2 regions of the Arthrobacter sp. MDT1-48-3 genome follow, and region 2 is predicted to be linked to the other one. Evidence: predicted binding sites of a transcription regulator. Region 2 holds the regulator's gene; the other holds the start of a gene.

Region 1 (15,117 bases), 400 kb from region 2:
GGCGTAGTCCGCCCGGTACTCGGTGTGCAGTTCGCGCAGGCGCAGCAGGCAGCTCTCCACGTCGGCGCCGGCCGGGAGGTCGAGCACGAGCGGCTTGACCTTGGTGCGCAGGAAGTGGTCCGGGCAGCTCGTGCCGAGTGCGCCGAGGCGCGGGTGCCCGCTGGAGGCGAGGAATTCCAGCACACGGGGGTCGTCGGTGAAGTGTCCCACCTGAGCCCTGTCGGTGGAGGCGAGTCCGCGGATGGTCGGAGCGAGGGCGGCGGCCTTGGCCCGGCGCTCCTCGGCCGGCAGCGGGGCGTAGCCCTCGAGGGCGGGCCCGAAGGGCTCGGCCTCGCCGTGCTCGGCGATGTAGCGCTCGGCGGTCTCGATGATCCAGAGCGAGTTCGCCTCCGCCTCGGCCGAGGTCTCGCCCCAGGCCGTGATGCCGTGCCCACCGAGGATCGTGCCGATGGCCTCGGGGTTGGCGTCCTTGATGGCGGCGATGTCGAGTCCGAGCTGGAAACCGGGCCGGCGCCAGGGCACCCAGACGACCTTCGGCCCGAAGATCGTGGTGGTCAGTGCCTCGCCGTCGGCCGCGGTGGCGATGGCGATGCCCGAGTCCGGGTGCAGATGGTCCACGTGCGCGGCGTCGACGAGGCCGTGCATCGCGGTGTCGATCGACGGTGCGGCACCGCCCTTGCCGTGCAGCGTGAAGTCGAAGGCCGCGACCATCTCGTCCTCACGCTCCACGCCGGGGTAGACGCTGCGCAGCGCCCGCATGCGGTCCAGGCGCAGGACGGCGAGACCGGATTCCTTCAGGGTGCCCAGGTCGCCGCCGGACCCCTTGACCCAGAGCAGTTCCACGTCCTCGCCGGTGGCGGGGTCGAAGCCCAGTCCCTTCGCGGAGGTGTTGCCGCCGGCGTAGTTCGTGGTGCGCTTGTCCGAGCCCAGGCGGTTGGAGCGCTCGATGAGGTCCTGCACGGTCTGATTGACCGTCGGGTTCGTGGTGGCGCCGGTCGCGGGCCCTGTCGTCGTCGTCACTGTCATGCTCCCCATCCGGCCTGCTGGCCGCCCTGTCGCTCGCTGTTGATCCGGTCCTGGTAGCCGCTGGCGCGGTAGGCGTCCATCGGGTCGGCCGGGAGGCCGTTCGATTCACGCCAGGAGGCCAGGCCCGGGCGGACGTCGGTGTAGAAGGCGTCCATCAGGATCGCGTTGGCGGCCAGCACGTCGCCGGATTCCTGCGCGGCGGTCAGCGCGGCACGGTCGACGAGCAGGGCCCGCGCCGTCATCTCCTGCACGTTGAGCACGGAGCGGATCTGGCCGGGGATCTTCTCCTCCAGGTTGTGGCACTGGTCGAGCATGAGGGCGATCCCGCTCTCGGGCGAGAGGCCGCCACCGCGGACCACCTCGGCCATGATGCGGAACAGCTGGAACGGATCCGCGGCTCCCACGATCAGGTCGTCGTCCGCGTAGAAGCGCGAGTTGAAGTCGAAGGACCCGAGCTTCCCGAGGCGGATCAACTGGGCGACGATGAATTCGATGTTGGTCCCGGGAGCGTGGTGGCCGGTGTCGAGGCAGACGAGGGCCTTCTCGCCGAGCTGCAGGCAGTGTGCGTAGGAGGTGCCCCAGTCGGGGACGTCCGTGTGGTAGAACGCCGGCTCGAAGAACTTGTACTCCAGCACCAGGCGCTGGTCCTCGCCGAGGCGGTCGTAGACCTTCCGCAGCGAGTCCTGCAGCCAGTCCTGGCGGGAGCGCATGTCGGCCTGGCCGGGGTAGTTGGAGCCGTCCGCGAGCCAGATCTTCAGGTCTCGGGAACCGGTGACGTCCATGACCTCGATGCACTCGTACATGTGGTCGATCGCCTTGTTCCGTACCGTCGCGTCGCTGTGCGTGAGGCTGCCGAACTTGTAGTCGTCGTCCTGGAACGTGTTGCTGTTGATGGTTCCCAGCTTCACGCCGTGCTCCGCAGCGTGCTCGGCGAGGATCCCGTAGTCATCCACCGTGTCCCACGGGATGTGCAGGGCCACGCTCGGGGCCAGGCCCGTCAGCTTGTTGACCATGCCCGCGTCCGCGATCTTCTCCTGCACCGTACGCGGCGTGCCCGGGGTGGCGAACACCTTGAACCGGGTTCCGGAGTTGCCGTAGGCCCAGGAGGGCACCTCGATGGCGAGCTGCTCCAGCTCCGCCGAAATGTCGTCGATGACAGTCATGTACTCTCTCCAGCGTGATGGCGACCGGGTGCTCCATCACACCTCGGGCGGCGATTTCTTCGGGATATTCCTCCACCCCGGACGGGTCGGGAGAGGTAACCAGAATTGCCGTGCCTTTGAATCGTTTCATTAGCACGTTTCAAAGTTATCCTTGCCCTAGACCGAGTGTCAACAGTCCTGCCGGCACCGCAGTCCGGACCGGACCCGAGCTTCGAGGATTCCATGGACAGCCGACCAGTCAGCATCAAGGACGTTGCCGACCGGGCGGGTGTGGCGATCGGCACGGTCTCCAACGTGCTGAACCACCCCGCACGAGTCTCCGCTGCCACGCGCGAGCGCGTCCAGGGGGCGATCGACGACCTCGGGTTCGTGCGCAACGACGCCGCCCGGCAGTTGAGGGCGGGCCAGAGCCGCACCATCGGCCTGATCGTGCTCGACGTCGGCAACCCCTTCTTCTCGTCCCTGGCGCGTGCCGCCGAGGACTGCGCCGCCGAGAACGGCAGCACGGTGGTGCTGGGGGACAGCGGCCAGGACGCCGGACGTGAGGCGAGGTACATCGACGTCTTCGAGCAGCAGCGCGTGCAGGGGATGCTCATCTCCCCGGTCGGCGACGTGGGTCCCCGCGTCGAGGCGCTGCGCAAGCGCGGCATGCCCGTGGTGCTCGTGGACCGCGTCGATCCGCAGCGCCGCTGCAGTTCGGTGTCGGTGGACGACGTCGCCGGCGGGTACATGGCGGTGCGGCACCTGCTGGCGGCAGGGCGGCGGCGGATCGTCTTCGTGGGTACCAGGGCGGACTACCGCCAGGTGGCCGACCGGTTGACGGGGGCACGCCAGGCCGTGGAGGAGCACGACGGGGCGGTGCTGGAGGTCGTCGAGGCGGATGCCATGACGGTCCTCGCGGGCCGCGACGTCGGGGAGGCGATCGCGCAGCGCCGGGCGGGGGAGCTGCCCGACGGGATCTTCTGCGCCAACGATCTCCTCGCCATCGGCGTCATGCAGGCGGTCCTGCTGATCCGCGGCCTCCGGATCCCCGAGGACCTGGCGCTCATCGGGTACGACGACATCGACTTCTCCGCCTCCGCCGTCGTCCCCCTCACGAGCGTCCGCAAGCCCACGGAACTCATGGGGCGCACGGCCGTGGAGCTCCTGCTCGAGGAGATCGAGCGGCCGGCCTCGCGGCGGCGGCAGGTGATCTTCGACCCCGAGCTCGTGGAACGCGGGAGCACCACCGCGCTCGCTCCGGCCGCAGGATCGCCGGCACCGGCCGCAGGATGAGATCGCCGTTCGATCCGGGCTGTTGACGGTGATCTGGGGCACGCCTACTATTCGGTATGAACCGTTGCTCTGAAACGATTCATTTTTCCCGAGGAGATTGCAGTGACGCATTCTGATGGCCACGGCGGGGACACCCCTGACCCCGCCGCACCGGCACGCACGCCCGTGCTGACGCTCCGAGGGGCACTGAAGACGTTCGGTCCGGTCGTCGCCCTGGCGGACGGGACCATCGATCTCGCCGCCGGCGAGATCCACGCACTGGTGGGTGAGAACGGCGCCGGGAAGTCGACGCTCGTGAAGATCCTCGCCGGCGTCCACCAGCCCGATGCCGGGGAGTTCCTCGTCGGGGGACAGCCCGTGAGTTTCCGCAACGTCGCGGACAGCAAGGCGGCCGGCATCTCCGTCATCTACCAGGAGCCCACGCTCTTCCCCGACCTCACCGTCGCCGAGAACATCTTCATCGGCCGTCAGCCGAAGGGGCGCCTGGGCCTCATCAGCCGCACGGAGATGCGCCGCCGCGCGAAGGACCTCTTCGACCAGCTCGGCGTCCCGATCGATCCGGACCGCGTGGCGGAGGGACTCTCGATCGCGGACCAGCAGATCATCGAGATCGCGAAGGCCATCTCCCTCGATGCGCGCATCCTGGTCATGGACGAGCCGACCGCCGCACTGAGCGGGGTCGAGGTGGACCGCCTCTTCGCCGTCGCCCGCCGCCTGCGCGATGCAGGCAGCGGCATCCTCTTCATCTCGCACCGCTTCGAGGAGGTCTTCGGGCTGTGCGACCGCATCACCGTCATGCGGGACGGCACCTACATCGCCACCCACGCGACGGAGGCGACGTCGGTCCAGGCGATCGTCCGCGAGATGGTCGGCCGCGACATCGACGCGCTGTTCCCCAAGACCGAGACCGAGACCGGCGACGTCGTCCTGCGCGTGAGCGGGCTGACACGGCCCGGTGTCTTCCACGACATCGACTTCGAGGTGCGGGCCGGCGAGATCGTCGCCCTGTCCGGGCTGGTGGGGGCGGGGCGCACGGAGGTGGCACGGGCCGTGTTCGGCATCGACCGGTACGAGTCGGGCACCGTCGAGATGTCCGGTCGCCCGCTGCGCCGCAAGGACCCCCGGGCCGCGATCGACGCCGGGATCGGCTTCGTCCCCGAGGACCGCAGGAAGCAGGGCCTGGTCATGGAGCTGTCCGTCGAGCGGAATGCGGCCCTCACGCTCCGCCACTCGCTCGCCAGGTTCGGCATCATCAGTGGCCGGGCTGAGCGCGAGGCCGCCCAGACCTGGGGCAAACGGCTCCAGGTCAAGGCCGGCTCGCCCGAGCACGCCGTCTCCACCCTGTCCGGCGGCAACCAGCAGAAGGTCGTGCTCGCCAAGTGGCTCGCCACGGATCCCAAGCTCCTCATCATCGACGAGCCCACGCGGGGGATCGACGTCGGGACCAAGAGCGAGGTGCACCGCCTCATCTCCGAGCTCGCGGGCCGGGGGATCGCGATCCTCATGATCTCGTCGGAACTCCCCGAGGTGCTCGGCATGGCCGACCGCGTCCTGGTGATGCGGGAAGGCCGGATCACCGGCCGCCTCGACCGCGCCGAAGCCACCGCCGAGACCGTCATGCACGCCGCCACCGCATCCCTGGAGGCCTCACGATGAGCGTCGACGGCGCGGTAGGCGCGGCTCCCGCGCACTCCACCCCGGGGCACGGGCAACCCTCGGCGTTCGCATCCTTCCTCCGGCTCCGCGAGCTCCCGGTGATCCTCGCCCTCGTGGTGCTCGTCGCAGTGACCGCGGCCATCAATCCGCTCTTCCTCAGCGAGCAGGGCATCAAGGACCTGCTCCTGAACGCCACCATCCTGATGATCCTCGCCGTCGGACAGACACTCGTGATCATCACCCGGAACATCGACCTGTCCGTCGGGTCCATCCTCGGGCTCGTGGCGTTCGGGACGGGGAGCATCTTCGTTGCAGCACCGGACCTGCCGATCATCGCGGTGTTCGTCCTCGGCATGCTCTTCGGCGCGGTGCTCGGTGCGCTCAACGGCCTGCTGATCACCATCGCGAAGGTCCCGGCACTCGTCATCACGCTCGGGACGCTCTACATCTTCCGCGGAATCAACAACGCCTGGGCCGGCGGTACACAGTACTTCGCGGGCGACCGTCCCGAGGCCTTCGGCAACCTCTCGGTGGACACGGTCCTCGGGTTCCCCGTGATCACCCTGATCGCGGTGGTCGTCGTCGCGATCGTGGCCGTCTACATGCTCGGCACCAGGCCGGGCCGCGACCTCTACGCCATCGGGTCCGAGCCCGACGCCGCACGGCTCTTCGGCATCCCCGTGACGCGCCGGGTGCTGCTCGCCTTCGTCGTCAACGGCCTGCTCGCGGGCCTGGCCGGCGTGCTGTACGCGAGCCGCTTCAACTCGGTGGGTGCGACGACGGGGTCGGGCCTCGAGCTCGACGTCGTCGCCGCCGCGGTGGTGGGCGGTGTCGCGATCTTCGGTGGCAGCGGCACCGTCGTGGGGGCCGCCATCGGCGCCCTGCTGCTGACCACCATCACGAGCGCCCTGACCGCGCTGCGCGTGGACAAGTTCTGGCAGCAGGCCATCGTGGGCGTCCTGATCCTCGCCGCCGTCGTCATCGACCGGATCGCCGGCGTGCGGTCGGCGCGCAAGCTCCGGATCGCGGAGGCCCGCAATGTCTGATCCCTCAGGTGCACCGACCGCCGTCCAGCCCGAAGCGCACGAGCCGGAGACCGGCTCTCCAACGAAAGGCAGGCGCATGGCCGCAACACCCGGAAGCACCAGGCCGCGGGCGGAGAAGCGCCAGAAGCCGGGGCGGGCCGCAGCCGACACCTCCACGGTGCTGGCGGTCCCCAAGGGGCGCACCGGTGCCGCCCGGATCCTGCTCGGACGGGACGCCGTCATGATCTACGTGCTGCTCGTCGTCGTGATCTACGCGAGCCTCGTGATCCCGCGGTTCGCCTCACCGGTCACCGTGGGCTTCCTGCTCCTCGATGTCATCCCGACCCTGCTCATCGCCCTGCCGATGACGCTCGTCATCATCTCGGGGGAGATCGACCTCTCGGTCGCGAGCATCGCCGGCCTCACCAGCGCCCTCATGGGAGTCCTCTGGCAGGGCGGCATGCCGATCGCGCTCGTCCTGGTGATCTGCGTGCTGGCCGGCCTCGTCGCGGGCGCCTTCAACGGGGTGCTCATCGCGTATCTCGGCCTACCGTCCCTCGCCGTCACCATCGGCACGCTCGCCCTGTTCCGGGGCCTGGCGCTCGTGGTGATCGGCGACAACGCCGTGGCGAACTTCCCTCCCGGCCTCACCGCCTTCTTCACCTCGAAGATCGGCGGGACGGGCATCCCCACCGTCATGGTCGGCGTCGTCCTGCTCATCATCGCCTTCGCCGTCGTCCTGCACTTCACGCCCTTCGGCCGCGGGCTCTTCGCCCTCGGCTACAGCAAGGAAGCGGCGACGTTCGTCGGGATCGACGTCGCGCGCTCCAAGTTCCTGCTGTACCTGGCCACCGGCACCGTGTCGGCGCTCGCGGGCATCTACTGGACCCTGCGGTACTCCAGCGCCCGCAGCGACAACGCGAGCGGCCTCGAACTCGCCGTCATCGCGGCGGTACTGCTCGGCGGCGTGTCGATCTTCGGCGGCAAGGGCTCCATCCCGGGTGTGCTCGCCGGTGTGCTGCTGATCGGCACCATCAACTACGCCCTGAAGCTGGACCGCGTCTCCGAGGTGGTCCTCATCATCGTGACGGGCTCCTTGCTCATCATCTCGGTGGTGGCGCCGAACATCGCGTCCGCCATCAAGGGGGCCCGCCATGCCAGGCGTGTCCGCACTGCTCCACTTCCCTAGGCCGTCCCCCTGGGGTTGCACCCGGCGTCTGGTTCCCAGCGCCCATCGAAAGGAAGAAACAATGAGGTTCATCCATTCCGGATCCACCGGACGCCGGGCGGCTCTCGCGGCCCTGGCAACGAGCGCCGCGCTGGTCCTCAGCGCCTGCGGCGGCGGCGCTGCCTCCGAGGGCGGCGGCAGCGAGGGTGGCAGCGGGTCGGACGGCGAGCAGACGATCACGTTCATCCCCAAGCAGCTCAACAACCCCTACACCGACGTGGTCCTGGGCGGCGGCGAGGACGGCGCGACGGAGGCTGGGTTCGCCTCCTCAGAGGTGGTCGGTCCGCTGGACGCCAGTGCGTCGAGCCAGGTGTCCTTCATCAACGCCGAGACCCAGCGCGGCACCAACGTGATCGTGATCGCCGCGAACGATCCCGATGCCGTCGGACCGGCCCTCGAGGAAGCCCGCACCGCGGGTTCGAAGATCGTCGCGTTCGACTCCGACACCAATCCCGACTACCGGGACCTCTTCGTCAGCCAGGTCGACGCGAAGGACGTGGCCCTGATCCAGCTCGAACTGATCTCCGAGCAGATCGGCGGGGAAGGCGAGATCGCCATCCTGTCGGCCACGGCCAATGCCACCAACCAGAACGAGTGGATCAAGTTCATGGAGGAGGAGCTGGCGTCCAACCCCGACTACGCGAACATCGAACTGGTCGCCAAGGTCTACGGCGACGACGATGACACCAAGTCCTTCCAGGAGGCGCAGGGCCTCCTGCAGGCGTACCCGGACCTGAAGGGCATCATCTCGCCCACCACGGTCGGCATCGCGGCGACCGCCCGGTACCTCTCCACCTCGGAGTACAAGGGCAAGGTCGCGCTCACCGGCCTCGGCCTGCCGAACGAGATGCGCCCGTTCGTCAAGGACGGGACCGTCACCGAGTTCGCCCTCTGGGATCCGGCACAGCTCGGCTACGTGGCGGCCTTCGCGGGCAAGGCGCTGGCCGACGGCGACATCACCGGGAAGGCCGGTGACACCTTCGAGGCCGGCGAGCTCGGCGAGCGTGAGATCGGCGAGGGCGGAGTGGTCCTCGTCGGACCGCCCACGCAGTTCAACGCGGAAAACATCGACGACTACGACTTCTAGTCGTCCGTCGGGCGGGGTGCCTTCGCGGGCGCCCCGCCCATTCCCGTCCTCTCCACGTCCCGTCGTCGCACCCGCCGACCTTCCAGTTGTCCCACTCGTCCCCACCCGTCGTCCCAGGAGCACCATGACCACCGATCCCGCGGTCGGGCCCACCGCCCCACTGGCCCTCTCGGGGCTGCTCGAGCCGGTCCGTCGTCGTCCGACCCGCCTCGGTCTCGTCTCGGGTGGCCTCGGCGCGTACTGGCCGCAGTTCCCCGACCTGCTGCCGCAGCTGCAGGAGTCGGCGCGCTACGTCACCGCCCGGTTCGGCGAGCTCGACGCCGAGGTGACCGACGTCGGCTTCGTCTCCGATGCACGCGAGGCGGCGCTCGCCGCGGAGCAGCTGCGACGCGCGGACTGCGATCTGATCGTCATCTTCCTGACCACGTACCTGACATCCTCGATGGTGCTTCCGATCGCCCAACGGTCGGGGACGCCGGTCCTCGTGATCGACCTGCAGCCCACCGAGGCCATGGACCATGCGAACTTCGACACCGGGAAGTGGCTCGCCTACTGCGGCCAGTGCCCCGTGCCCGAGGTCGCCAACGTCTTCCGGCGGGCCGGCATCCCCTTCCGCTCCGTCTCCGGACACCTGAAGCAGGAATCGGCGTGGCAGCGCATCGACCAGTGGGTCCACGCGGCCGGGGTCCGTGGCCGGCTGCGGCACGCCCGCCACGGGCTCATGGGCCATGTCTACCCGGGGATGCTCGACGTCTCCACCGACCTCACCACGGTGTCGACGACGTTCGGCTCGCACGTCGAGGTCGTCGAGTTCGACGACCTCCGCGAGTTCGTCGGCGAGGTGACCGATGAGCAGGTGCGCGAGCGCGTAGCCCTGGCCCGGAGCCTGTTCACCGTGGACGGGTCCGTCCTCGACGAGGACTTCGCCTGGGGCGCGAAGGTCTCCGTGGGCCTCGACCGACTCGTCACCGAGTTCGACCTCGACTCCCTGGCGTACTACCACCGCGGCCTCGCCGGCGAGCAGCACGAGCGCCTCGGCGCGGGGATGATCCTCGGCGCCTCCATCCTCACCGCCCGCGGTGTCCCGATGGCGGGCGAGTACGAGCTGAGGACGTCGATCGCCATGCTCGCGGCGCAGGCCATGGGGGCCGGTGGGTCCTTCACCGAGATCCAGGCGCTGAACTTCTCCGACAACGTGGTGGAGATGGGCCACGACGGGCCGGCCCATCTCGCCGTCAGCGCCGCCGAGCCACTGCTGCGCGGGCTCGGGGTCTACCACGGCAAGCGCGGGTGGGGCGTCTCGGTGGAGTTCGACGTGCGGCACGGGCCGGTCACGACCTTCGGCATCGGACAGGATCCCGACGGCTCGTACGTCTTCATCACCTCGGAAGGTACCGTGGTGCCCGGCCCGCTGCTGGCCATCGGCAACACGACGTCGCGCGTGGACTTCGGGGGAGACCCCGGGCTCTGGGTCGACGAGTGGAGCCAGACCGGCATCGGCCACCACTGGGCTTTGTGCGTGGGCCACCGGGCCGCCGACGTGAAGGCCGCGGCGTCCCTCCTCGGCGTCGAACACCGCCACGTCTCTCTCTGAACCACATCCACCACCAAAGGAACAGATATCGATGGAACGCGTGTGCTTCCAGTTGCAGGTCCGGCCCGAGCGCATCCCCGAGTACCGGCAGCGCCACGCGGCGATCTGGCCCGACATGGCGCGGGCGCTCAAGGACACCGGATGGAACAACTACTCCCTGTTCCTGCGCCCGGACGGGCTCCTGATCGGGTACGTGGAGTGCGAGGACTTCGCGGCTTCCCAGGCGGCGATGGCCGACACCGAGGTCAATGCGCGGTGGCAGCAGGAGATGGGCCCGTTCTTCGTGGCGCTCGAGGGGCGTCCCGACGAGGGATTCCTCCGACTCGATGAGGTCTTCCACCTGGAGGACCAGCTCTGATCAGGAGGGCACCGTGCGGGCCGTCGCGTGCGCTCCTCGCGCAGGACGCCTCAGTCGTCGAAGACGGACCAGCAGATGCTGGTGCGGCGGACCTGGTCCTCGAGGACAAGGGCACGGAGGTGCTCGGGGATCTGCCGGCGCTGCCAGTCGCGCTCGGCCCGCGCTGCTTCCCGTTCCTGGCCTCGGGGCGCTGCAGCTCCCACGGCCTTGATGGCGTAGGCGGCGGCACCGAGATCATGCTCGGGGACGTGGGCGACGCACGCCGCCTGGCCGGCTGAATACGCCGCGAAGCGTGCCGTGCCACGCAGGGGACGCGCCGCGCCCATCGCATGCCCTCCGATCGCGCGCGTCAGCATCATGGGTGCTTCACCACGCGCCCAGGCCCGTGCAGCTTCGATCGCGTCCCGAGGCCGGCTGTCCCCGCGGTTCGATTCCTCGAACAGGGCCAGGACATGCTCAGCGCAGGTAGCCGCCCACAGTGCCAGGAGCTGGTGATCGATCTCGGTGAGGGTTCCTCTGCGCCGGACGGACACGAGGCGAACATCGCGAACAGCCGGAAGGATCATGGGACCGGTTCCTGCTCCTCGGGATCCTTCCGTCCGCCGCTGCGGGTCATGGACGGAGCAACCGGTGCCGGCCAGACGACGATCAGCGCCGTCGCGATCGGTCCCACCAGCAGTGAGATGAGGAACCACGCCCACCGGGAGCGATTCTTCTGCTCGGCGAGACCGGCGTTGATGAGGGCGACGGTGAACCAGAAGAAGCCTGAACCTACGTAGTCATCCACCCGTCCACCCAATCACAGCCAGGAGCGCCGAACTGCCTCGTGGCGGGCCGTTCCCGGATCAGTGCGTCGACCGGCTCCCGTCAGCCCCGACAGTGTCCGTCCACCCGGCGTCCGGGGACAACGCGGTACTCGGGGCCTTCCTCACCGACCGCCGACCAGCAGCCCGATGCCACACCGGCGCACATCGAGTACGCCCGCCGCTGGCGTGAGATGCCGAAAGTGGTGTTCTCCTCGACGATCAGCACGGTCGACCGGAACACCGGCCTGGTCGCCGGCGACGCGGTCACCGAGATCACCCGGCTCGCTCGGGGACCGCTCGATCCGGCTCATCCTCGGGACGGCCGGCGTACCACTCGTGGAACTCGGAGCACCGTCCAGAGCTGTCGAACCGCAGGAACCAGATGTTGTCGTACGCCGTGACGACGCGATCACTCTCCGGCTCGTAGAACACCGTCCGGCCATGGGCTACGACCCGGTCACCCTCGATGGCGACCGGATGGTACCGGGCGTCGAAGGACTCGCCGATGAATGCCTCGCGCTCGCTCATCCACTCTGCGACGATCTCCCGACGTCCGGACGCCCGCAGCTGGAAGGGGTAGTGCCACACGGCAGCTTCGGACCAAAGATCCGCGATCGCCTGCTCGTCGTACGTCTTCCAGGCCGTCACGTACGCATCGAGCCACTCCTGCGCCGATGCCCTCGTGATCCGCTCCGACGGCACCGGGGTGTTGTGCCACTCGGGCTGGTCCAGGAAGCTCGTCATTCCCAGATCGTAGCCAGGACCGGACGGCGGTGGGAGCCCGGGTGGCATCGAGCCAGGTGCCGGGCGTCCAGGTGCCGGGGTGGATGCGCCGGGCCGGAAGGCCGACCCTGTCCCCGGATCCACGGAACGGGCCTCGGTGCGTCATGAGCGAGAATGGCGACATGACCCTGGGTGATGAGCTCGACCTGATCTTCGAGCGTCGAGACCGCGGCACCATGCAGCCGACCATCGATGCCCTGCTGCCCTACTACGCTGCCCATCCGGAGAACGCGCGGGTGCTCTACGAGATCGGCGGGGCCTACGACACGGCGGGACAGGAAGACATCGCGCGAGGGTTCTACGAGAAGGCTCTTGCTGCAGGCCTCGAAGGTGATCTACTGCGCCGGTGCTATGTCCAGTACGGGTCGACGCTCAGGAACCTCGGCGAGTACGAGGCATCGCTGGAGGTCTTCAGGGCAGCTCGCGCTGTGTTTCCCGGCTCCCCGGCGCTAGGGGCCTTCGAGGCCATCACCCTCCATGCGGCGGGCCGATCGGATGAATCTGTCGCCTCGTTGCTCGATCTGGTGGTGACCTTCGTTCACGCTCCCGACATCGAGCGGTACAAGGAAGCCATCAGCGGCAACGCGGCCCACATCCGTGCGCTCGACGACGAGAACTCCTAGTGGACCGTACCGATCGTCGACCGGTCCGCCTGCGATGATCAGCCGTGAAGGCTCCCGAGCGAAGGAGGCACACCAGTGACGGACTTCTCTCCGTCCGCTTTCGCGCGACAGGCAGGATGAGCCGCAGCCGTTAGGATCACACCGTGAAGCTTCTTCTCACCTCGGCCGGGGTCACCAATCCGACGATCCTCGGCGCTCTCGAAGCGCTTCTCGGGAAGCCGATCACCGCGTCCACCGCGCTGTGCATCCCCACCGCCCAGTACGGTCACCCCTGGCTCGGCCCCGGCATCGAGGCGTGGAGATTCATCAGTGGCAGATCCGAGAACCCCATGGTGGACCTGGGATGGAAATCCGTCGGGGTGCTGGAGCTGACCGCGCTGCCGAGCATCGATGAGGAGCGGTGGAAGCCGCTCGTGCGCGAGACCGACGTGTTGCTGGCGGCAGGCGGTGACGCCCTCTACCTCGACCATTGGATACGGCAGTCGGGACTGGCCGACATGTTCCCGTCGCTGGCACGCACCGTGTGGGTCGGGATGAGCGCGGGCAGCATGGTGATGACTCCGCAGATCGGTCGGGAGTTCGTCGGCTGGAACTCGCCGACGGGCGATGACAGCGCACTGGGAATGGTCCACTTCTCGATCTGCCCGCACCTCGCGCCCGACGGTGCACCCGGTAACTCGCTGGCTGCAGCAGAGAGATGGGCCGCCGGTATACCTCACCCGTCCTACGCCATCGACGACCAGACGGCCATCAGCGTGACCGATGATGCGGTGGACGTCATCACGGAGGGCCTCTGGCGGTACTTCCCTGGACAGGCAGCCGCCGACGTCACGGCAGGGAAGCCCTGACAGCCCGGGCGACCTGAACGGATCCGTACGATCCACCCCGGCGACCAGGCGTTTGTGACCTCGAGGGGTAATCAGTAGTCTGTGGATGTGGTCCAGAAGCAGGCCTCTTCTTCTCAGCAAGAAAACTGGAGTGCGGGCTCATGCTCACATCACCCACGGCCAGAATGGGCATTCTCACGGGCGACATGGCGAACCTTCCCACAAGGGCGCTGCACCGGATGATCGATCGCCTCTACGAGGACCTCGACACCGACGAACCCGTCGAGGGAGTCGCTTGCCGGTACGCGGAGCTCCGCGACGAACTCGACCACCGGGGCGCCGGCAGAAGGATCCCCCTCGCGGGCAGAACCGGTCCGTCGCGCCGCGGAGCGGTCCGCACTGCGCTCATCCGGAAGCGCCTGGCCTCACGCCCCTACGTCTAGCCCTGCCGGCGCGGCACGCGCGCGTGCTGCCCTGCACAGTATGGCGATCAGCCGAAGACCGCCCCGGGCCACTGGGGACGCTCTTCTTCACCCCGCCGGCCCGACGGCTGTTCGCCGATCGATCGCTGACACCGGTTTCCGACAATGATGGAAGAGCATGCTGCCTGCACTCGATGAAGCCGTCTTTGCAACCTTTGCCCAGGACCTCAGGTCCTACCCCGAAGCACTTCAATTCCTTGCGGACTTCGACGCGATGCTGACCCGCCGGATATCCAGGATCGGTGATGCCCTGGAATGCGGGGAGGGTGAGGAAACGACGACGGCCTTGCTCAGCCTTCACGCCAGCGCGGCCATGGCTGGTGCGTGCGCACTGCAGCACAGCACCGCCAAAGCTCTGACGACCATTCGTTGCTCGGGTGTATCTCGGGGTTTCGCGGACGAACTCGTCCTGCAGCTCACAGACCAGGCACAACACTTCACACGGTCGTACCGTGCGTTCCGTCGCGGAGCCCTGTAGGGTCCCGGGCCCCTCACCGGCGCCTGCGCGGCCGCGAGTACCGGCTGACAAGATCATTGAGCGCCAGAGTGGTGACGATGATGGAAACGGCCCCCGCTGCGAGACCGACGTAGAGGCCGCCGAGCATCGCCAGGGGGGAGTCGGCGTCGGTCAGGTAGGCGTGGGCGGTGGCAGCACCGACCACCCAGGAGGCGGCGACGACGACCAGCGCGAGGATGGACGGCAAGGCGCCGAGATGGTTCTTGATCCATCGGGCCGGCCGTGCTGTTTCGATCCCCAGGAGTGCCATGCTCCAAGTCTCCGGCGGTAAGGTCACGGTGCAGTCGACGGTACGTCTCGACTTGGCCACAGTTCGCGCCAGGACGGCCTTCCGGGTATTTCCTCTCCTCGGTCAGCCGATAACGTCCGAGGTGGGGGATGAAGCAGTGCAGGTTCTTGCCAGGCGATCCCTCGTCGTCCAATCAACCTCTGCATCAGGAGCGCCACGCCATGGTCAAGCCGCCCTCTGTCCTCGCCCTCGTGGCCGCCGCTGCACTCCTCGCAGGTTGCGCAGGCTCGCCCGCCGACCAGCCCGCGGCCCAGCCCGCCTCGACCGCCTCGGCCACGGCCTCCCCGACGCCGTCTCCGGTTGCGTCTGTCACCGCATCGAGCGAGGCAGGGCCGGCGCCGACGCAGGAGGACGCCGCGCCAGTAGAGACACCGCCCG
Region 2 (15,117 bases):
CCGCCCTCACCGAGGAGAAGTTCGTGTTCAACTCGGGGCGGCGCTGGTTCGTCACGGACGACGCCGGGGACGTGGCACTCGACGGCGCCGTCACCGTGCACGGACGGCTCGACGACGTCATCATCACGGGTGGGCTGAAGGTCTCCGCCATGAAGGTGTCGGACGTCATCCAGGCCCTGCCCGGCGTCGAGCAAGCAATCGTGCTCGGTATCCGGAGCGAGGAATGGGGCGCTGCCGTCGCGGCCGCGATCGTGGGCGATGTCGACGCCGAGGTGATCCGCCAGGCTGTCCACGTCGAACTCGGGGCACACGCCGTCCCCAAGTCCATCGTCACGCTCGACGCCTTCCCCCTGCTGCCCGGCGGCAAGCCGGACCGCCGCACCGTCCGCTCGCTCCTCGAACGCGCCTGAGCGTCCGAGGACACCAGAAGCACCACCGACCCGACCAGAAGGAAACCTCCCGTGGCGACTGCCGCTCAATGGCTTGAAGGAGCCCGTCCCCGCACCCTCCCCATGGCCCTCGCACCGGTGATCATCGGCAGCGCGGCCGCGTTCGGCCTCGGATCCTTCAAGCCGCTCAACGCAGTGCTCGCCGCCTTCGTGTCCGTGCTGCTGCAGGTGGGCGTGAACTACGCGAACGACTACTCCGACGGCATCCGCGGGACCGACGACGAGCGGGTGGGTCCGCTCCGCCTGACCGGATCGGGGGTGGCCCAGCCCCGCCAGGTGAAGCACGCCGCCTTCGCGTGCTTCGGCCTTGCCATGCTGGCCGGGCTGGCGCTGGTGATCCTGGCCCAGGCCTGGATCCTCCTCCTGGTCGGGGTGGGCTGCATCGCGGCCGCCTGGGGATACACGGGAGGGAAGAACCCCTACGGGTACCTCGGCCTCGGTGATCTGTTCGTCTTCGTCTTCTTCGGGCTGGTCGCCACCCTCGGCACCACCTTCACCCAGGCGGACCAGCTCAGCGCCGCCGCCTGGATCGGTGCGGTGAGTACCGGCCTGATCGCCATGGCGCTCCTGATGGCCAACAACGTCCGCGACATCCCGACGGACAGCGTGGTGGGCAAGAGGACCCTCGCCGTGCGACTCGGTGATCCGGCCGCCCGCATCAGCTACGTCATGATGCTCGCGGCGGCGGTCCTGCTGCCCCTGTTCCTCAGCTACGACTACCCGTGGGTGCTGCTGGTGCTGCTGCTGATCCCGGCGTGCCTCCAGCCGAGCTGGTTGATGCTCACGGGCAAGAAGCGCGGGAGCCTGATCCCGGTGCTGAAGCAGACGGGCCTGATCAACCTGGCGTTCAGCCTCCTCTTCACGGCAGGCATCGTCGTCACGACGGTCCTCGCCTAGGCGGAGCCGGCCGGACTGCCTGAAGGGTGCCGGCGGGACCGCCCGAGGGTGCCGGCGGGGTGCCGGCGGGCCGCCTTCGGCAGCGTTGCCGTGCGGCTGTCGTCCCCCGGGACCGACGCTATGTCCCGCGTCGGCCGGCGCCCCGAGACGGTCTGTCAGGCAGCGGTGCCGCGCGGCTTCCGGTCCGCATTGACCGGGGTGTTGGGATCCAGTGCGTCCTCGGCCGCTGCGTCGTCGAGCTCGACCGCGGACCGCACGGGCGGCGCGCCGGGCGTGAAACGCCGCTGCAGGGTGGCGGCGGCGGCGTCCCGGAGGGTGCGGAAGAACAGGTACGTCACGCACCAGGCGAGGATCGCGGCCACCACCGCCGACAGGAACAATCCGAGGCCCAGCAGCACGCACGCCACGTAGAACACGACGATCAGCAGCAGGCGCAGGGCGGTGAATTTGAGGAAGGCCACGCTCCAAGTTTACTCGCCTACAATTGGCGCATGCCCCGCCTCCTGCTCATCGCCGCGATCCTGGGGGTCGCCGTCGTCATCTATGCACTGATCGACTGCGTCATGAGCCGAAAACACGAGGTGCGGAGCATCTCGAAGACGGCGTGGTTCGTGACCATCCTCATCCTGCCGCTCATCGGGGCCGGGATGTGGTTCCTGTTCGGACGTCCTCGCAGCGAGGGTCCCTCCGGTCCGCGGCGTCCGGCTCCCCGCACGCCCACCGCGCCGGACGACGATCCGGCCTTCCTCCAGAATCTCGAAGCGCAGCGCCGCCAGCGCGCCCGCGAGCAGGAGCGCCGCCGCCGCGAGCAGGAGCAGAAGGAACGCGAGGCCAAGGCCGGCGAGGCCGGCCGGGACACTCCCCCGAAGGACGACAAGCACGACGGCGAAGGCAACGACGACGCCGGGTCCGGTTCCGCGGGAGCCCACCACCCCTGACACCCGGCGTCCGCCTGCCAGGCCCCTGCGGCGCTGCCGAATGCCCTGGCACCCACGGGTCGCGGGCGGCCGCTGGGCAGGTCCGACACGTCGCGCGGCAGCGAGGACCATCCCATGCGCCCGATCCCGTGGCACCCACTGATCGCGAACGACCGGTGGGCATGGTCGATCATGTCCGCGGATCGGACCTCATCAGGGGGCGGAAGCCGAAGCCGCCCTTCGGGCAGGACCGACGGCGCGACCGACGGACACCCCGGCTGCACGCCATGCTCCCTGCTTGTACCCCCGCCGGAGGGGGCGCTCCCGGACACGCGAGAGCCCCGCGGCATCCACCGCGGGGCTCTCCCGTTCCGATCGGCCGACACGCGGCCCGCGCCTACACTCCCGAGTAGCTGTGGAGCCCCGAGAAATAGATGTTCACGATCGTGAAGTTGAAGACGATGCAGAGGTACCCGACGATCGACAGCCAGGCAGCACGCGTGCCCGTCCAGCCACGCGTGGCACGGGCGTGGAGGTAGCCGGCGTAGACGGTCCAGATCACGAACGTCCAGACCTCCTTGGTGTCCCAGCCCCAGTAGCGGCCCCATGCCTGCTCGGCCCAGATGGCGCCCGCCATGAGGGTGAAGGTCCAGCCGACGAACGCCACGGCATTGAGCCGGTAGGACAGGTTCTCGAGGCTCAGCGCCGAGGGTACGAGGCGGAGGAACCGCGCGGTGTCCGCCTTGCCGGCGAGGAGTTTGGCCTCGCGGGAGGTCTGCAGGAGCTGCAGCACGGACATGGCGAACGTGATGGTGAACAGCGCCGAGGACGCCACGGCGATGGAGACGTGCACGATCAGCCAGTAGCTCTGCAGGGCGGGGATCAGGCGGGCCACCGGCGTGGGGAAGCCCACGGTGGCGGCGCAGAGCATGATGACCACGAGTCCCACCACGAAGGAACCGACGAACCGCAGATCCTTGCGGGTGAGCGTGATGAGGAAGATGGCGGCGACGAGGAAGGCACCCGTGGTGCAGAACTCGTACATGTTGCCCCAGGGGACACGGTGCGCGGCGATCGCCCGGGTGAGGACGGCGGCGCCGTGGACGACGGCGGCCAGCACCGTCAGCGAGACGGCGATGCGCGCTGAGCGGCGCCGGGGCCCCGACCCGTAGTCCATCGAGGCGTCCGCCGTCGCCGGCGATCCTGCCGCTGCCGCGATCGAACTCCCGCCTCGTGCGCCCACGCCCGCGAGGGACCGGGCCGACGCCGCCTGCTCGTCCGCGAGCCGCGTCTCGAGGCTGCCGATCGTGGAGCTCGACTTCACGAGGTCGAGCACGAAGAAGACCAGGGCCACCACGTAGGCGATCGAGGCCAGCAGCATGAAGAGCTCACTGACCTGCCCGAGCTCGGCATTGACTGGTGGTGTCATGACTTGTCCTTTGCGTTGGTGTGCGACTGCCCCGTGCCGGCCGGTGCGGCGTCCTGATGACTATGGTCCCCCGCGCTGCCGGTGGGGACCAAGAAGCGATCCGCCAGCAGCTTCTCGACGGCTGCGCCTTCCGCCGGCAGGCGGTGGTCCTCCCCGCGGGCCAGCAGCCCGTACTCGACCATGAGGCGCCCGTCCGGGTGCTCGCCGGTGCGCACCCAGAGCCTGCGGCGCCCGATGAACAGGGACGCCGAGAGTCCGAGCAGCGCGAGTGTCGAGAAGACCAGTGCGCCCAGCTCGCCGGGATCGTGGTGGATGTCGAGGGCGACATAGCGCTTGAGCCCGTCGAAGGTGACGGAACCCTTGCCCTCGGGCAGGTCGTACGTCTGTCCGACGCCGAGCACGATCCCGCCGTCGTCGTTGTTGCGGCTGTTGAGCTCGGTGAGGTTCTCGGTGTCCAGCACGTAGACGTTCTCGGGCGTCCCGTCGTCGAGCCCGAGGTCCCCGTAGTAGGAGTTCAGGTTCAGCTGCGGGTTGAAGGGGTCCGGGTCCCGAGAGAAGGAGACCCCCTTCTCGTCCACGAAGGCTGTGGGCAGGAAGAACCCGACGAAGCCGAGCTGGTCCGGCTTCGCGTCCGGGGCCTTGATGACGATCAGCGAGGTGTAGAGGCCGTCGGACGGGACCGAGACGACGGGGCCCTGCTGGGCGATGTTCCCCTCGCCGTCGCGCACGGTGACGACGGGCGCGTAGCCGTTGCCGACCAGGTAGACGTTGGTGCCGCCGATGGTGATCGGCGCGTTGACCTTGAGGACCTGCTGCGCCTCGTCCTCGCCCAGTCCGTCCTGCGTGGTGACGTTCGCCGTGAAGTCGAGCGGCTGGCCGTAGTGGCTCTCCTGCTCGCGGTCGAAGCGCACGTCGAACGAGTCGAGCCGGATCGAGTACGGCTCCAGCTGGTCGTCGGAGAAGTTGGAGCCCGGGCTGAAGCTGTCGTAGCCGATCAGGGTGTTCACGAAACTGTCGCCCTCGACGATCACCTTCTGGCCGTTGTAGCCGAAGAGCCCGCCGACGGCGACCGACACCAGGACGCCGATGAGCGAGGTGTGGAAGACGAGGTTGCCGAGCTCCTTGGCGAGGCCGCGTTCGGCGCCGACGGAGGGGCGGTCGGTCCCGGCATCGCGCACGTCGACGCGGTAGCCGCGCTTCCGCAGGACCGCGGCGGCCTGCTCGGCGGCGGACGACGGCGTAAGGCCGGCATCGCGCGCCCGGTCGGCAGGAACCTCGAGCGTGCCGTACACGGGCAGGCGGGAGAGCCTCTTGGGCGTGCGCGGCGGTGTGGAGCGCACGGCTCGAAGATGCGCGATCGCCCGGGGCACCACGCAGCCGATGAGCGAGATGAAGAGCAGGAGGTAGATCGCCGAGAACCAGACGGACGAGTAGACGTCGAACAGCTGGAACCAGTCCAGCACGGGCCCGGTGTCCGGGTTGTCCTGGATGTACTGCGTGACGACGGCGGGGTTCGCCGGGCGCTGGGGGAACAGCGAGCCGGGAACGGCCGCCACGGCGAGCAGGAGCAGCAGGAACAACGCCGTGCGCATGCTGGTCAGCTGCGTCCACGCCCACCGCAGGGTGCCGAAGACGCCGAGTGAGGGCAGGACGACGTCGGCCCTGGCGCCCCGGGCGCCTGCCGTGTCCCTCGTATCCTGCGAGACGTCCTGCTTCACTGTGCCCTTTCCGAATGATGTCGATTGTTCGCGTGCGTGTCCGGCGGATGCCACCGGTAATCAGATCGGCAGGACCACGTTGCCGATCAGGAGGTCCTGCAGCTGCGTGATCCAGAAGTTCCAGATGCCGGTCACCATGAGGACACCCACGAGCACCAGGAGCCCGCCCCCGGCCCGCTGCAGCAGGAGCCGGTGCTTCCGGAAGAACGCGAGGGCCCCCATGCCGCGGCGTACGCCGAGTGCGATCAGCAGGAACGGAAGGCCCAGGCCCAGGCAGTAGACGAACGTGAGGACCGCGCCCTTGAGTGCCGTCGCGTCGTTCCCGGAGATCGCCAGGAGTTGGACCGCACCGAGCGTGGGGCCGATGCACGGCGCCCAGCCGAGCCCGAAGGTCACACCCAGCAGGGGTGCCCCCAGGAGGCCGGCGGGTACCTTCGCATGGACGCGGCTCTCGCGCTGGAACCAGGAGAGACCGCCCATGAATACGACGCCCAGCAGGATCACGACGACGCCGAACACCTGGATGAGCCACCCCTGGGACACCCTCAGGAAGGCGCCCAACTGCCCGAACAGGGTCCCGTAGGCCATGAAGACGACCGAGAAGCCGAGCACGAAGAGCCCGATTCCGGCCAGCATCCGTCCCCTCTTCTGCTTCTCGAGGTCGACGCCGGTCAGGCCCGTGACGTACCCGAGGTACCCGGGGACCAGCGGCAGGACGCAGGGGGAGGCGAAGGACACCAGACCGGCCAGGAGCGCGACCGGCAGGGCGAGGAGCATGGAGCCGTTGAGCACGGCGTCGGCGAAGGCGTTCCCCGCGGCGAGGGGAACGTGTCCGGCCGTGGCCACCGTCATGGACGGGACGCGGCGGGCGCGCTACTCGGCGAGGGCATCATGGATCAGGGCCTTGAGGGTACCGCGGTCGGCCAGTCCGAGGATCCGGGCGGACACCCGCCCCTCCCGGTCGAGGACGATCGTCGTGGGGACGGCCTGCGGCGGGACGTACTGGGTCATGCCGAGCAGCACTCCCCCGTCCTTGTCATCGAAGCTCGCGTAGGGGATGCCGAAGCTGCGCTCGAACGCCTCTGCGGTGGCCTGCTCGTCGCGGATGTTGACGCCGTAGAACGCTGCGCCCTGCGGCGCGTACTCGTCGTGGAGCGAGACGAGGTCCGCAGCCTCCTCCCGGCAGGGTGCGCAGGCGGCGTACCAGAAGTTGAGCACGGTGACCTGGCCGTCCCAGTCGGCGCTCGAGACGTCCGTCCCGTCGAACAGGGTGCCGGAGACCTCGACGGGCTCACCGCGGTCCGCGGCCGCGTACTCCGTGACGGAGCCGTCCCCTGCGATGTAGTTCTTGCCGTCGCCGGCCGCGGCCTGCTGTGCGAGCGGGTCCTCGGCGGCACAGGAGGTGACCACCAGGGAAACCGGCAGCACGACGGCGAGCGCCATGCCCAGTTCGAGCAGGAGGCGGCGCTTCGGGGGACGGGCGGTTGGTGTCACAGCTTCTTCCGATGATTTCTACGACGTGTAGTAATTCTATTACGCCCCGGGGACATTCGCCGCACCGGGCAGCAGGTCGGCGCAGGGCTCGGCGTAGCGCACGCGGCGGACGGAGTCCCCCTCGAAGTCGAGCGACGTGACGGACGTGAGGGTGCACTCGCGCTGGCGCGGGTCGTGCCAGAGCCGGCGATGCTCGGCGGCGAGCCGTGTCACCCAGATGGGCAGCTGGTGGCTGACGAGGATCGCCTCGGCGGGACGGTCCGCCCCTCCGCCCTCCGCGAGTTCGAGGGCGCGGCGGCGGGCGTCGTGCACCCCGAGCATCACCCGCGCCGCCTGCTCGGCGTAGGGCTCCCCCCAGGACGGCCGGAACGGATTGACGAGCAGGGGCCAGTACCTCGGCTGGCGGAGCCTGCTCTTGATCCTCGACATCCCCTCGAAGCGGTTCTCGGCCTCGATGATGCGCTCATCCGTGGCGATCTCCAGGCCCAGCGCCTCGGCGAGGGGGCGCGCGGTCTCCTGGGCCCGCGTCAGGGGGGAGGCCACGAGGTGGACGATGTCGGCACCCTCGTCGCGGCGCTGCTCGAAGTGACCCGCCACCTGCAGGGCCATCTGGCGGCCCAGTTCGGAGAGGTGGAACTCCGGAAGCCTCCCGTAGAGGACGCCCTCGGGGTTATGGACCTCACCGTGGCGCACCAGGTGGACGGTTGCTCGCTGCATGGGTCCAGTTTCCCGCATGTCCCCGCGCGACGGCCAATCGGGGCGCAGTGGACAGCGCTACATTTACTTGAACATTCCACCGATCTGTGGAATAAAACATGCATACGCATGCTTCTATCCACTGTAAGCGTCGCCACCACCACTTCTCAGGAGTTCATCATGACTGTCCCCTCAGGCCTCACCTCCGGCACCTGGTCCTTCGATCCCGCCCACAGCGAGGTCGGATTCAGCGTCCGCCACGCCGGTATCAGCAAGGTCCGCGGCTCGTTCAAGGACGTCGATGCGTCCCTCACCGTCGGATCCTCCCTCGAGGATTCCAGCATCACGGCGACCATCAGGACCGCGTCGTTCACCTCTGGCGACGAGAACCGCGACGGGCACGTCAAGGGCGCCGACTTCTTCGACGTCGAGCAGTTCCCCGAGATGACCTTCGTCTCCACCTCCCACACCGGCTCCGGCGAGACCTACGAGATCCACGGAGACCTCACCATTCGCGGGATCACCAAGGCGGTCGTCCTCGACGCCGAGTTCAACGGCGTGGCCGTGGACCCCTTCGGCGCGACCCGCGCAGGCGTCTCCGCCTCCACCACCATCTCCCGCAAGGACTTCGGCCTGACCTGGAACGCAGCACTCGAAGCGGGCGGCGTCCTCGTCGGCGACAAGGTGACCATCACCATCGAAGCCGCCTTCGTGGCTCCCGCCGTCGTCACGGTCTAGTCCCGCATCCCGGCCGCCGGGCCGGCCGGCAGCACGCTCACGGCCGACGTCGTCCCCTGGACGGCGTCGGCCGTTGCCGTCGGCCCCTGTCCGCGGCCGCGGCCGACGAACTAGGCTGACGATGACCGCATCCACGAAAGGCACGTCCATGGGGGCTCCGGCGGGTGGATGGACATTCGAACCGCAACGGAGGACGCAGCGATGAGCACGCCACAGGACGATCCGAACGGGCAGGGCAACAGGCAGGGCGAGGGACAGCCGTGGAGCGCACCCGGCACAGGCGGTACCGGCCAGGGCGGACACGTCCGGCCCGGCGCCTACGGACAGGGCGACGGTGGGGGCCGGTACGACTACCAGTCGGCGCAGCCCTCCAGCTACGCCTACCCGACGCCCCCCGCCGGGGGATCCGGCCCGGCGGACAGGGGTCCCGCACCCACGGAGGTCCAGCGGGCGTACTACCTCATCCTGGCGGCGGGCATCCTCTACCTCGTGGCGTCCGTCGTCTCGGGCCTGACCACCCCCGTGCCGGATGCTCCGGGAGCATCCATCGGCGTGGGCCTGGGGATCGTCTTCGCGGCCCTCTTCACCGCCGTGTACATCGTGCTGGCCGTCTTCATCAGGAAGGGCCACAACTGGGCGAGGATCACTGCGACCGTGCTGGCAGGGCTCAACGTCCTGTCCGTCCTCAGCAGTTTCCTCCTCCTCCCGCTCGTGGGCCAGGCTGCAGAGGCGACCGGCCAGGCCGCGGTCCAGCCCTCAGGCCTCTCGCTCGCCCTGAGCGTGATCGTCATGCTCCTCGGCGTGGCCGGCGTCGTCCTGACCTACGCGAAGCCCGCGCGGCCCTACTTCGCACCGAGGAAGCTCGGCTACTGAGCGGGACCTCCGCAGCGTTACCTACTGGGCGCGGGAGATCGGATCGAGGTCCGTCTCCTGCGCCCGCTGCGCGTGATAGGCGAGGATCTGCAGTTCGGTGGACATGTCCACCTTCCGCAGCTGCACGTGCGGCGGCACCTGGAGCACCACCGGCGCGAAGCTGAGGATGCTGGAGATCCCAGCGTCCACCAGGCGGTCGCACAGCTCCTGCGCCACCGCTCCCGGCACGGACAGGACCGCCATGTTGGTGCGGGTCCGCTCCAGCACGGCCTCGAGGTCGTCGACGGCGCTCACGCGGAGGTAGCCGACCTCGGACCCGACGACGAGCTGGTCGGCGTCGAAGATCGCGACGATCTCGAAGCCGCGCGAGACGAAGCCGGAGTAGCCCGCCAGCGCGCGGCCGAGGTTGCCGGCGCCGATGATCGCCACGCGCCAGTCCAGCGTCAGCCCGAGGGCGATCGAGATCTGCCGGTTCAGGTACTGCACCTCGTACCCGACCCCCCGGGTGCCGTACGACCCCAGGTAGGAGAGGTCCTTGCGCAGCATGGGCGAATTGACCCCGGCAGCATCCGCGAGCTCCTCGGAGGACACGCGTTCGATCCCCTCGGCGAGCAGCGAGTTGAGGGCCCGCAGATAGATGGTCAGGCGGGCCACCGAGGCGGGCGGGATATGGCGTGAGGAATCACCCACGGGGTGGAGGCCTGGCATGTCCGGCGTTGTCACTGTCATCGGCTCCGTTGCTAGCACCACCGCGAGCGGGCGGTGGTTCCTGGTCCCCCGGCGTCGTCGGGGCGGAAGTAGAACCACTGTATGCCGACGACGCGGGGCCTCCAAGCCGGACCGGCACGCCCTGACAGCACCCGGAGGGCCTAGGACAGCAGCCTGCGCAGCCTCGCCTCGTCGATCGACCAGAAGTCACGCTGCACCCCACCGATGAACAGGACGGGGAGTTCCTCGGCGAACTGCTGCCCGAGTGCCGGGGCATCGGTCACGGACAGTTCCCGCCAGCCGATCCCGAGGTCCCTGGTCACACGGTCCACCACTGCGCGCGCGTCCTCGCAGAGGTGGCAGTCCGGGCGGGTGAGGAGCACGACGCCGCTTCCCGGCGCGTCAGCGGTCGATTCCATGCCTCCACCGTACTGGCGGGGGCAGGCCCGCGGAGCGAAGAACTAGACTCGGAGCATGCCGGACGCCATCCAGGGCACGCAGCCCTCCCCAGAGCCTCCGGCGCCGCCTCCGGGCGAGGCCGCGTTCTTCGACGTCGACAACACCCTCATGCGGGGCGCGAGCCTGTTCCACGTAGCGCGCAAGATGTACCAGCGGAAGGCGTTCACGCTCCGTTTCGCGGCTGGACTGGCCTGGAAGCAGCTGCGCTTCATCATGCGCGGCGAGACGATGACCGACGTGGATGCGGTGCGCGAGGCCGCCCTCGCCTTCGCGATCGGGATCGCCCACGAGGACATCCTGGCCCTCGGTGAGGAGGTCTACGACGAGATGATCGCCTCGAAGATCTGGCCCGGCGCCCGCGCCCTCGCTGAACAGCACCTCTCCTCGAACCGGCAGGTCTGGCTCGTGACCGGCACGCCCGTGGAGGTCGCCGCCGTCATCTCCAGCCGGCTCGGCCTGACCGGCGCGCTCGGGACGGTGGCCGAGGTCATCGACGGGCTCTACACCGGACGGCTGGTGGGCGACTTCCTGCACGGCTCGGCGAAGGCCGCTGCCGCCCTGGCGGTCGCCGAGCGGGAGCACCTCGACCTCGCACGGTGCTGGGGCTACAGCGACTCGTACAACGACATCCCGCTGCTCACCGCTGTCGGCCACCCCGTCGCGATCAACCCGGACAGGAAGCTGCGCCGTCATGCACGCGCCAACAACTGGCCCGTCTACGACTTCCGCAGCGGTCGGCGTGCGGCCACCTTCGGCCTCAGCGCCGCCACGCTCGTCGGGTCCGTCTACGGCCTGTGGCGCGGCTTCTCACGCTTCCGGGGCCGCTGACGCCGCGGCCCGGCTCTGCCTTCTGCGCGATCCGCAGGGCCGGGGAACGACGACGGCCCGGATCCGACGCCTCGAGGGCGGGGATCCGGGCCGGTCTGCACACCCCGGCTCGTGGCCGGGCGCCTGCCTACTTCTTGTTGCGGCGCTGGTGACGGGTCTTGCGAAGCAGCTTGCGGTGCTTCTTCTTCGCCATACGCTTGCGGCGCTTCTTGATAACTGAACCCATAGAGTCCTCACAAACTTGTTCTGTTGCCAGGGCGGCATCAGGCTCGTAGCCGGAAGGCCGTCCCTGGTCATGACGTCGGCACCTGCCGTCTGGCAGTCGCCCGGATGATGCAATAAATCGAGCGGGCCTAGGCCCGCCCAAAACGCTCCTTAACAGGGTACATCCGTTTGAACAACGGACTGGACGCGCGGACCCGCCCTCAGGCGCTCTCGGACTGGCCCTCGACCTGCGCGGCGAGGAGGAAGGCCTCGACCGCCGATTCGGGGACGCGGTACGAGCGGCCGAACTGCACCGCAGGGAGGTCACCGGCGTGGACGAGCCGATACACCGTCATCTTCGAGACACGCATGAGCTCGGCCACTTCCGCGACCGTCAGGAACTGCACATCCGAGAAGTTGTTCCCGTCTGCCATCTCACCACTTTTCCTTTGCACGAAGGCTGTTGTTCACCCTGAGACCGGCATCGGGGAGGACACCCCTGGAGGGACTCTCCGGCGTGTCGTCCTGAGCTGTCTGGATTTTCGCCTAAGGAACAACTCTAGTGGCTCCTGTGACCAAAGTGAAAGGACTGTGCGTCACCCAGGCGTCCGTCGTGGGGAGGCCCTACGATTCGCGACGCCGCCGCAGCTGCGACAACAGATCCGCCGCACGCTCGGCCGCGCGTCCCATGGTCCTCCCGATGGGCGGCCGGACGGCCTCGACCCCGGTCGGAGGCTGCGGGGCGGCGAGCACCGCTGCAGCCAGCACCCCGGTCTCGGCGATCTCCGCGGCCCCGGCAGCGCCGACATCCGCATCTGTCGCTGCTTCCGGCGTCGCGTCGGCCGGTGCCTCCCCGGCCGGTTCCCCGAGGGCCGTACCTGCCTGCGTCGCGGACGCCTCGAAGTCGGCGAGCCAGTTCCGCACGTGGTCGAGCGGCGCCGGATCCAGCGAGTAGTACCGCTTCTGGCCCTGCGCCCTCATGGTGACCAGTCCCGCTTCCCGCAGGACCTTCAGGTGCTTCGACACCGTCGGCTGGCTCACCTGCAGCTCGACAACGAGCTCCCCCACCGCTTTGTCGCCGTCCCGCAGGTTCTTGAGGATCTGCCTGCGTGTTCCTTCGGCGATGACAGCGAAAACATCATCGATACCCATCCGCCTACCCTAGCGATATATACGCCGCCGGGCATCCTGCGACCCGACGCATCAGTCGAACCAGGGATCCAATCCGTGCAGCGGGAACACGGCCTTGCGCGTCGCCATCACCGTGCGGTCCAGGTCATCATCGGGGTCGTAGCCGACCTCCCAGGAACGCCACCACGTATCCGCACCGTCCCCCATCAGGCGGGGTGCATCGATCCCGTGCCGCTCGAGGACGTACTCGCGCCAGGCTGCGGGTACCTCGCTGCCCGGACCCAGTGCGGCGCCCGCCGCGACCGCGACGAGCAGCGTCCAGGCGCGGGGCACCACGCTCGCGAGTGCGTACCCACCCCCGCCGGTGGCGATCCACCGCCCGCCGCACAGGCGGTCCGCCAGATCCCGCACGGCGACCATCATCGCGTGCTGGGCGTCCACGCTCACCCGGAGGTTCGTCAGGGGATCCTCACGGTGGGAGTCGCAGCCGTGCTGGCTGACGATCACGTCGGGCGCGAAGGCCCCGGCGAGCTGCGGCACGACGGCGTGGAAGGCCCGCAGGACGGCGGCATCGCCCGCGACGGTCGGCAGGGCCACATTGACGGCGTAGCCCTCGGCGCCGGGCCCTCCCGTCTCGTTGGCGAAGCCCGTGCCCGGGAAGAGGCTCATGCCCGTCTCGTGGAGGGAGATCGTCATGACGCGGCGGTCGTCCCAGAAGATGCTCTGCGTCCCGTCCCCGTGGTGGGCGTCGACGTCGATATAGAGGACGCGCTGCGCGCCGCGGTCGAGCAGCCGCTGGACGGAGGCGGCGGCGTCGTTGTAGATGCAGAAGCCGCTGGCCCGCGAGCGCGCTGCATGGTGCATGCCGCCGCCGAAGTTGACCGCCCGCACGGTTGTGCCCTGCAGGATGGCATCGGCGGCACCGAGCGAACCGCCGGCCAGACGGGCACTGGCCTCGTGCATCCCGGCGAAGGCGGGATTGTCCTCCGTGCCGAGTCCGTGCGCGGCGTCGGATCTGTCCGGATTGCTGCTGACGAGCCGGACGGCGCTGATGTAGTCGGGGCTGTGGACGCAGGCGAGGTCCTCGTCCGATGCCACGAAGGGCCGCGTGACCGTCACTCCCCGGTGGTCGAGCAGGCCGCAGTCCCGCGTGAGGCGGGCCGTCAGGTGCAGCCTCTCGGGATTCATGGGGTGCAGGCCACCGAAGTCGTAGGCCAGCATCGAATCGTCCCAGACGACCTGGAGGGGTACCGCTGGCCCGGAGTGCGTAGACATCCCTGCAAGGCTACGCGATGGCGGATATTCCGACGATGCCCGCGGGTGAGATGCTTTACTACTGCAGGAAGACAACAAGGGGCGGTCACCGTGCCGCTTCGGCGGGAGGACCGGCAGACGGGGCAGAGCGGGCGTCAATGCTAAGTCAACAGCCGCGGTGGCTGAAGGACGATCAGAACGGATACTTCAGGCTGCTGGCCTCGATCCGTGACTTCGTCGACTCCTTCGCCAACAGCTCTCCCGCGCGGCTCGCCCTGTTCATCTTCAGCGGCGTCATCCTGCTGTTCACCGCGCTCCTGAGCCTGCCGATCGCGACCACCAGCGGCGAGGTCACGGTCCTGCACGACGCCTTCTTCACCGCGGTGTCCGCCGTCTGCGTCACCGGGCTCACGGTCGTCTCCACGGCCACCCACTGGTCCTTCTTCGGGCAGCTGGTGATCCTGCTCGGCATCTTCATCGGCGGACTGGGCACCCTCACGCTCGCATCCCTGCTCGCGCTCATCGTGAGCAAGCGGCTCGGCGTCCGCGGCAAGCTGCTGGCCCAGGAGGCGCTGAACAACGCCAGCCGCCTGGGGGAGATCGGCACGCTCCTGCGGATCGTCATCGTCACCTCCGTGGTCATCGAGATCGTGCTCGCCGTCGTCCTCATCCCCCGCTTCATGATCCTCGGCGAACCGTGGTGGCAGGCGCTGTGGCACGGGATCTTCTACTCGATCTCCGCCTTCAACAATGCGGGATTCACACCGCACAGCGACGGACTGGTGCCCTACGAGACGGACCTCTGGATCCTGACACCGCTCATGGTCGGCGTGTTCCTCGGCAGTCTCGGGTTCCCCGTGGTCATGGTGCTCGTCCAGGTGCGCCACCGGTTCAGCAAGTGGACGCTCCACGCCAAGCTCACCGTGTCCGTGTCGCTGATCCTCCTCGTCGCGGGGACGTTCGGCTGGGGCTTCCTCGAGTGGGAGAACGACCGCACGATCTCCGGACTCAGCGTGGTCGACAAGAGTATCCACGCCCTGTTCGCCTCCGTGATGACACGCTCCGGCGGGTTCAACCTCGTGGACCAGAACGACATGAACACGACGACGATGCTCCTCACGGACGCGCTCATGTTCGCGGGCGGCGGGTCCGCGTCCACGGCCGGCGGCATCAAGGTCACCACGATCGCGGTCATGTTCCTCGCGATCGTCGCCGAGGCGCGGGGCGACGCCGACGTCCGCGCCTGGGGCCGCACCATCCCGCACGGTGCCATGCGCGTCGCGATCTCGGTCATCTTCATGGGTGCGACGCTCGTCCTCGTC

The links. The regulator Rex, encoded in region 2, represses fermentation and respiration genes when NADH is low (regulators of the CRP and FNR family bind a similar motif). The targets are predictions, from matches to a motif close to CTTGTGAANNNNTTCACAAG.
Region 1: the regulator Rex is predicted to act here: its motif matches at 2,303-2,322, upstream of rhaI (L-rhamnose isomerase).

The regions. Positions count from the first base shown of each region.
Region 1 is NZ_JBTNDL010000001.1:801,998-817,114, reverse strand. It holds gene ACX80L_RS04055 (bifunctional aldolase/short-chain dehydrogenase) at 1-1,026, opposite strand, end outside; gene rhaI (L-rhamnose isomerase) at 1,023-2,189, opposite strand; gene ACX80L_RS04045 (substrate-binding domain-containing protein) at 2,412-3,464, shown strand; gene ACX80L_RS04040 (sugar ABC transporter ATP-binding protein) at 3,567-5,120, shown strand; gene ACX80L_RS04035 (ABC transporter permease) at 5,117-6,166, shown strand; gene ACX80L_RS04030 (ABC transporter permease) at 6,243-7,334, shown strand; gene rhaS (rhamnose ABC transporter substrate-binding protein) at 7,396-8,460, shown strand; gene ACX80L_RS04020 (arabinose isomerase) at 8,585-10,054, shown strand; gene ACX80L_RS04015 (L-rhamnose mutarotase) at 10,086-10,412, shown strand; gene ACX80L_RS04010 (putative immunity protein) at 10,463-10,978, opposite strand; gene ACX80L_RS04005 (hypothetical protein) at 10,975-11,199, opposite strand; partial or broken gene ACX80L_RS04000 (dihydrofolate reductase family protein) at 11,344-11,523, shown strand; gene ACX80L_RS03995 (nuclear transport factor 2 family protein) at 11,492-11,962, opposite strand; gene ACX80L_RS03990 (tetratricopeptide repeat protein) at 12,124-12,624, shown strand; gene ACX80L_RS03985 (Type 1 glutamine amidotransferase-like domain-containing protein) at 12,768-13,472, shown strand; gene ACX80L_RS03980 (hypothetical protein) at 13,637-13,894, shown strand; gene ACX80L_RS03975 (hypothetical protein) at 14,052-14,411, shown strand; gene ACX80L_RS03970 (hypothetical protein) at 14,425-14,700, opposite strand; gene ACX80L_RS03965 (hypothetical protein) at 14,901-15,117, shown strand, end outside.
Region 2 is NZ_JBTNDL010000001.1:403,200-418,316, forward strand. It holds gene ACX80L_RS02010 (AMP-binding protein) at 1-410, shown strand, start outside; gene ACX80L_RS02015 (1,4-dihydroxy-2-naphthoate polyprenyltransferase) at 462-1,346, shown strand; gene ACX80L_RS02020 (DUF4229 domain-containing protein) at 1,502-1,807, opposite strand; gene ACX80L_RS02025 (PLD nuclease N-terminal domain-containing protein) at 1,838-2,284, shown strand; gene ccsB (c-type cytochrome biogenesis protein CcsB) at 2,661-3,692, opposite strand; gene resB (cytochrome c biogenesis protein ResB) at 3,689-5,410, opposite strand; gene ACX80L_RS02040 (cytochrome c biogenesis CcdA family protein) at 5,471-6,262, opposite strand; gene ACX80L_RS02045 (TlpA family protein disulfide reductase) at 6,284-6,853, opposite strand; gene ACX80L_RS02050 (histidine phosphatase family protein) at 6,944-7,621, opposite strand; gene ACX80L_RS02055 (YceI family protein) at 7,781-8,338, shown strand; gene ACX80L_RS02060 (hypothetical protein) at 8,540-9,211, shown strand; gene ACX80L_RS02065 (redox-sensing transcriptional repressor Rex) at 9,233-9,940, opposite strand; gene ACX80L_RS02070 (glutaredoxin family protein) at 10,081-10,338, opposite strand; gene ACX80L_RS02075 (HAD family hydrolase) at 10,394-11,206, shown strand; gene ACX80L_RS02080 (30S ribosomal protein bS22) at 11,334-11,432, opposite strand; gene ACX80L_RS02085 (helix-turn-helix domain-containing protein) at 11,632-11,844, opposite strand; gene ACX80L_RS02090 (ArsR/SmtB family transcription factor) at 12,035-12,562, opposite strand; gene ACX80L_RS02095 (acetoin utilization protein AcuC) at 12,614-13,816, opposite strand; gene ACX80L_RS02100 (potassium transporter TrkG) at 13,954-15,117, shown strand, end outside.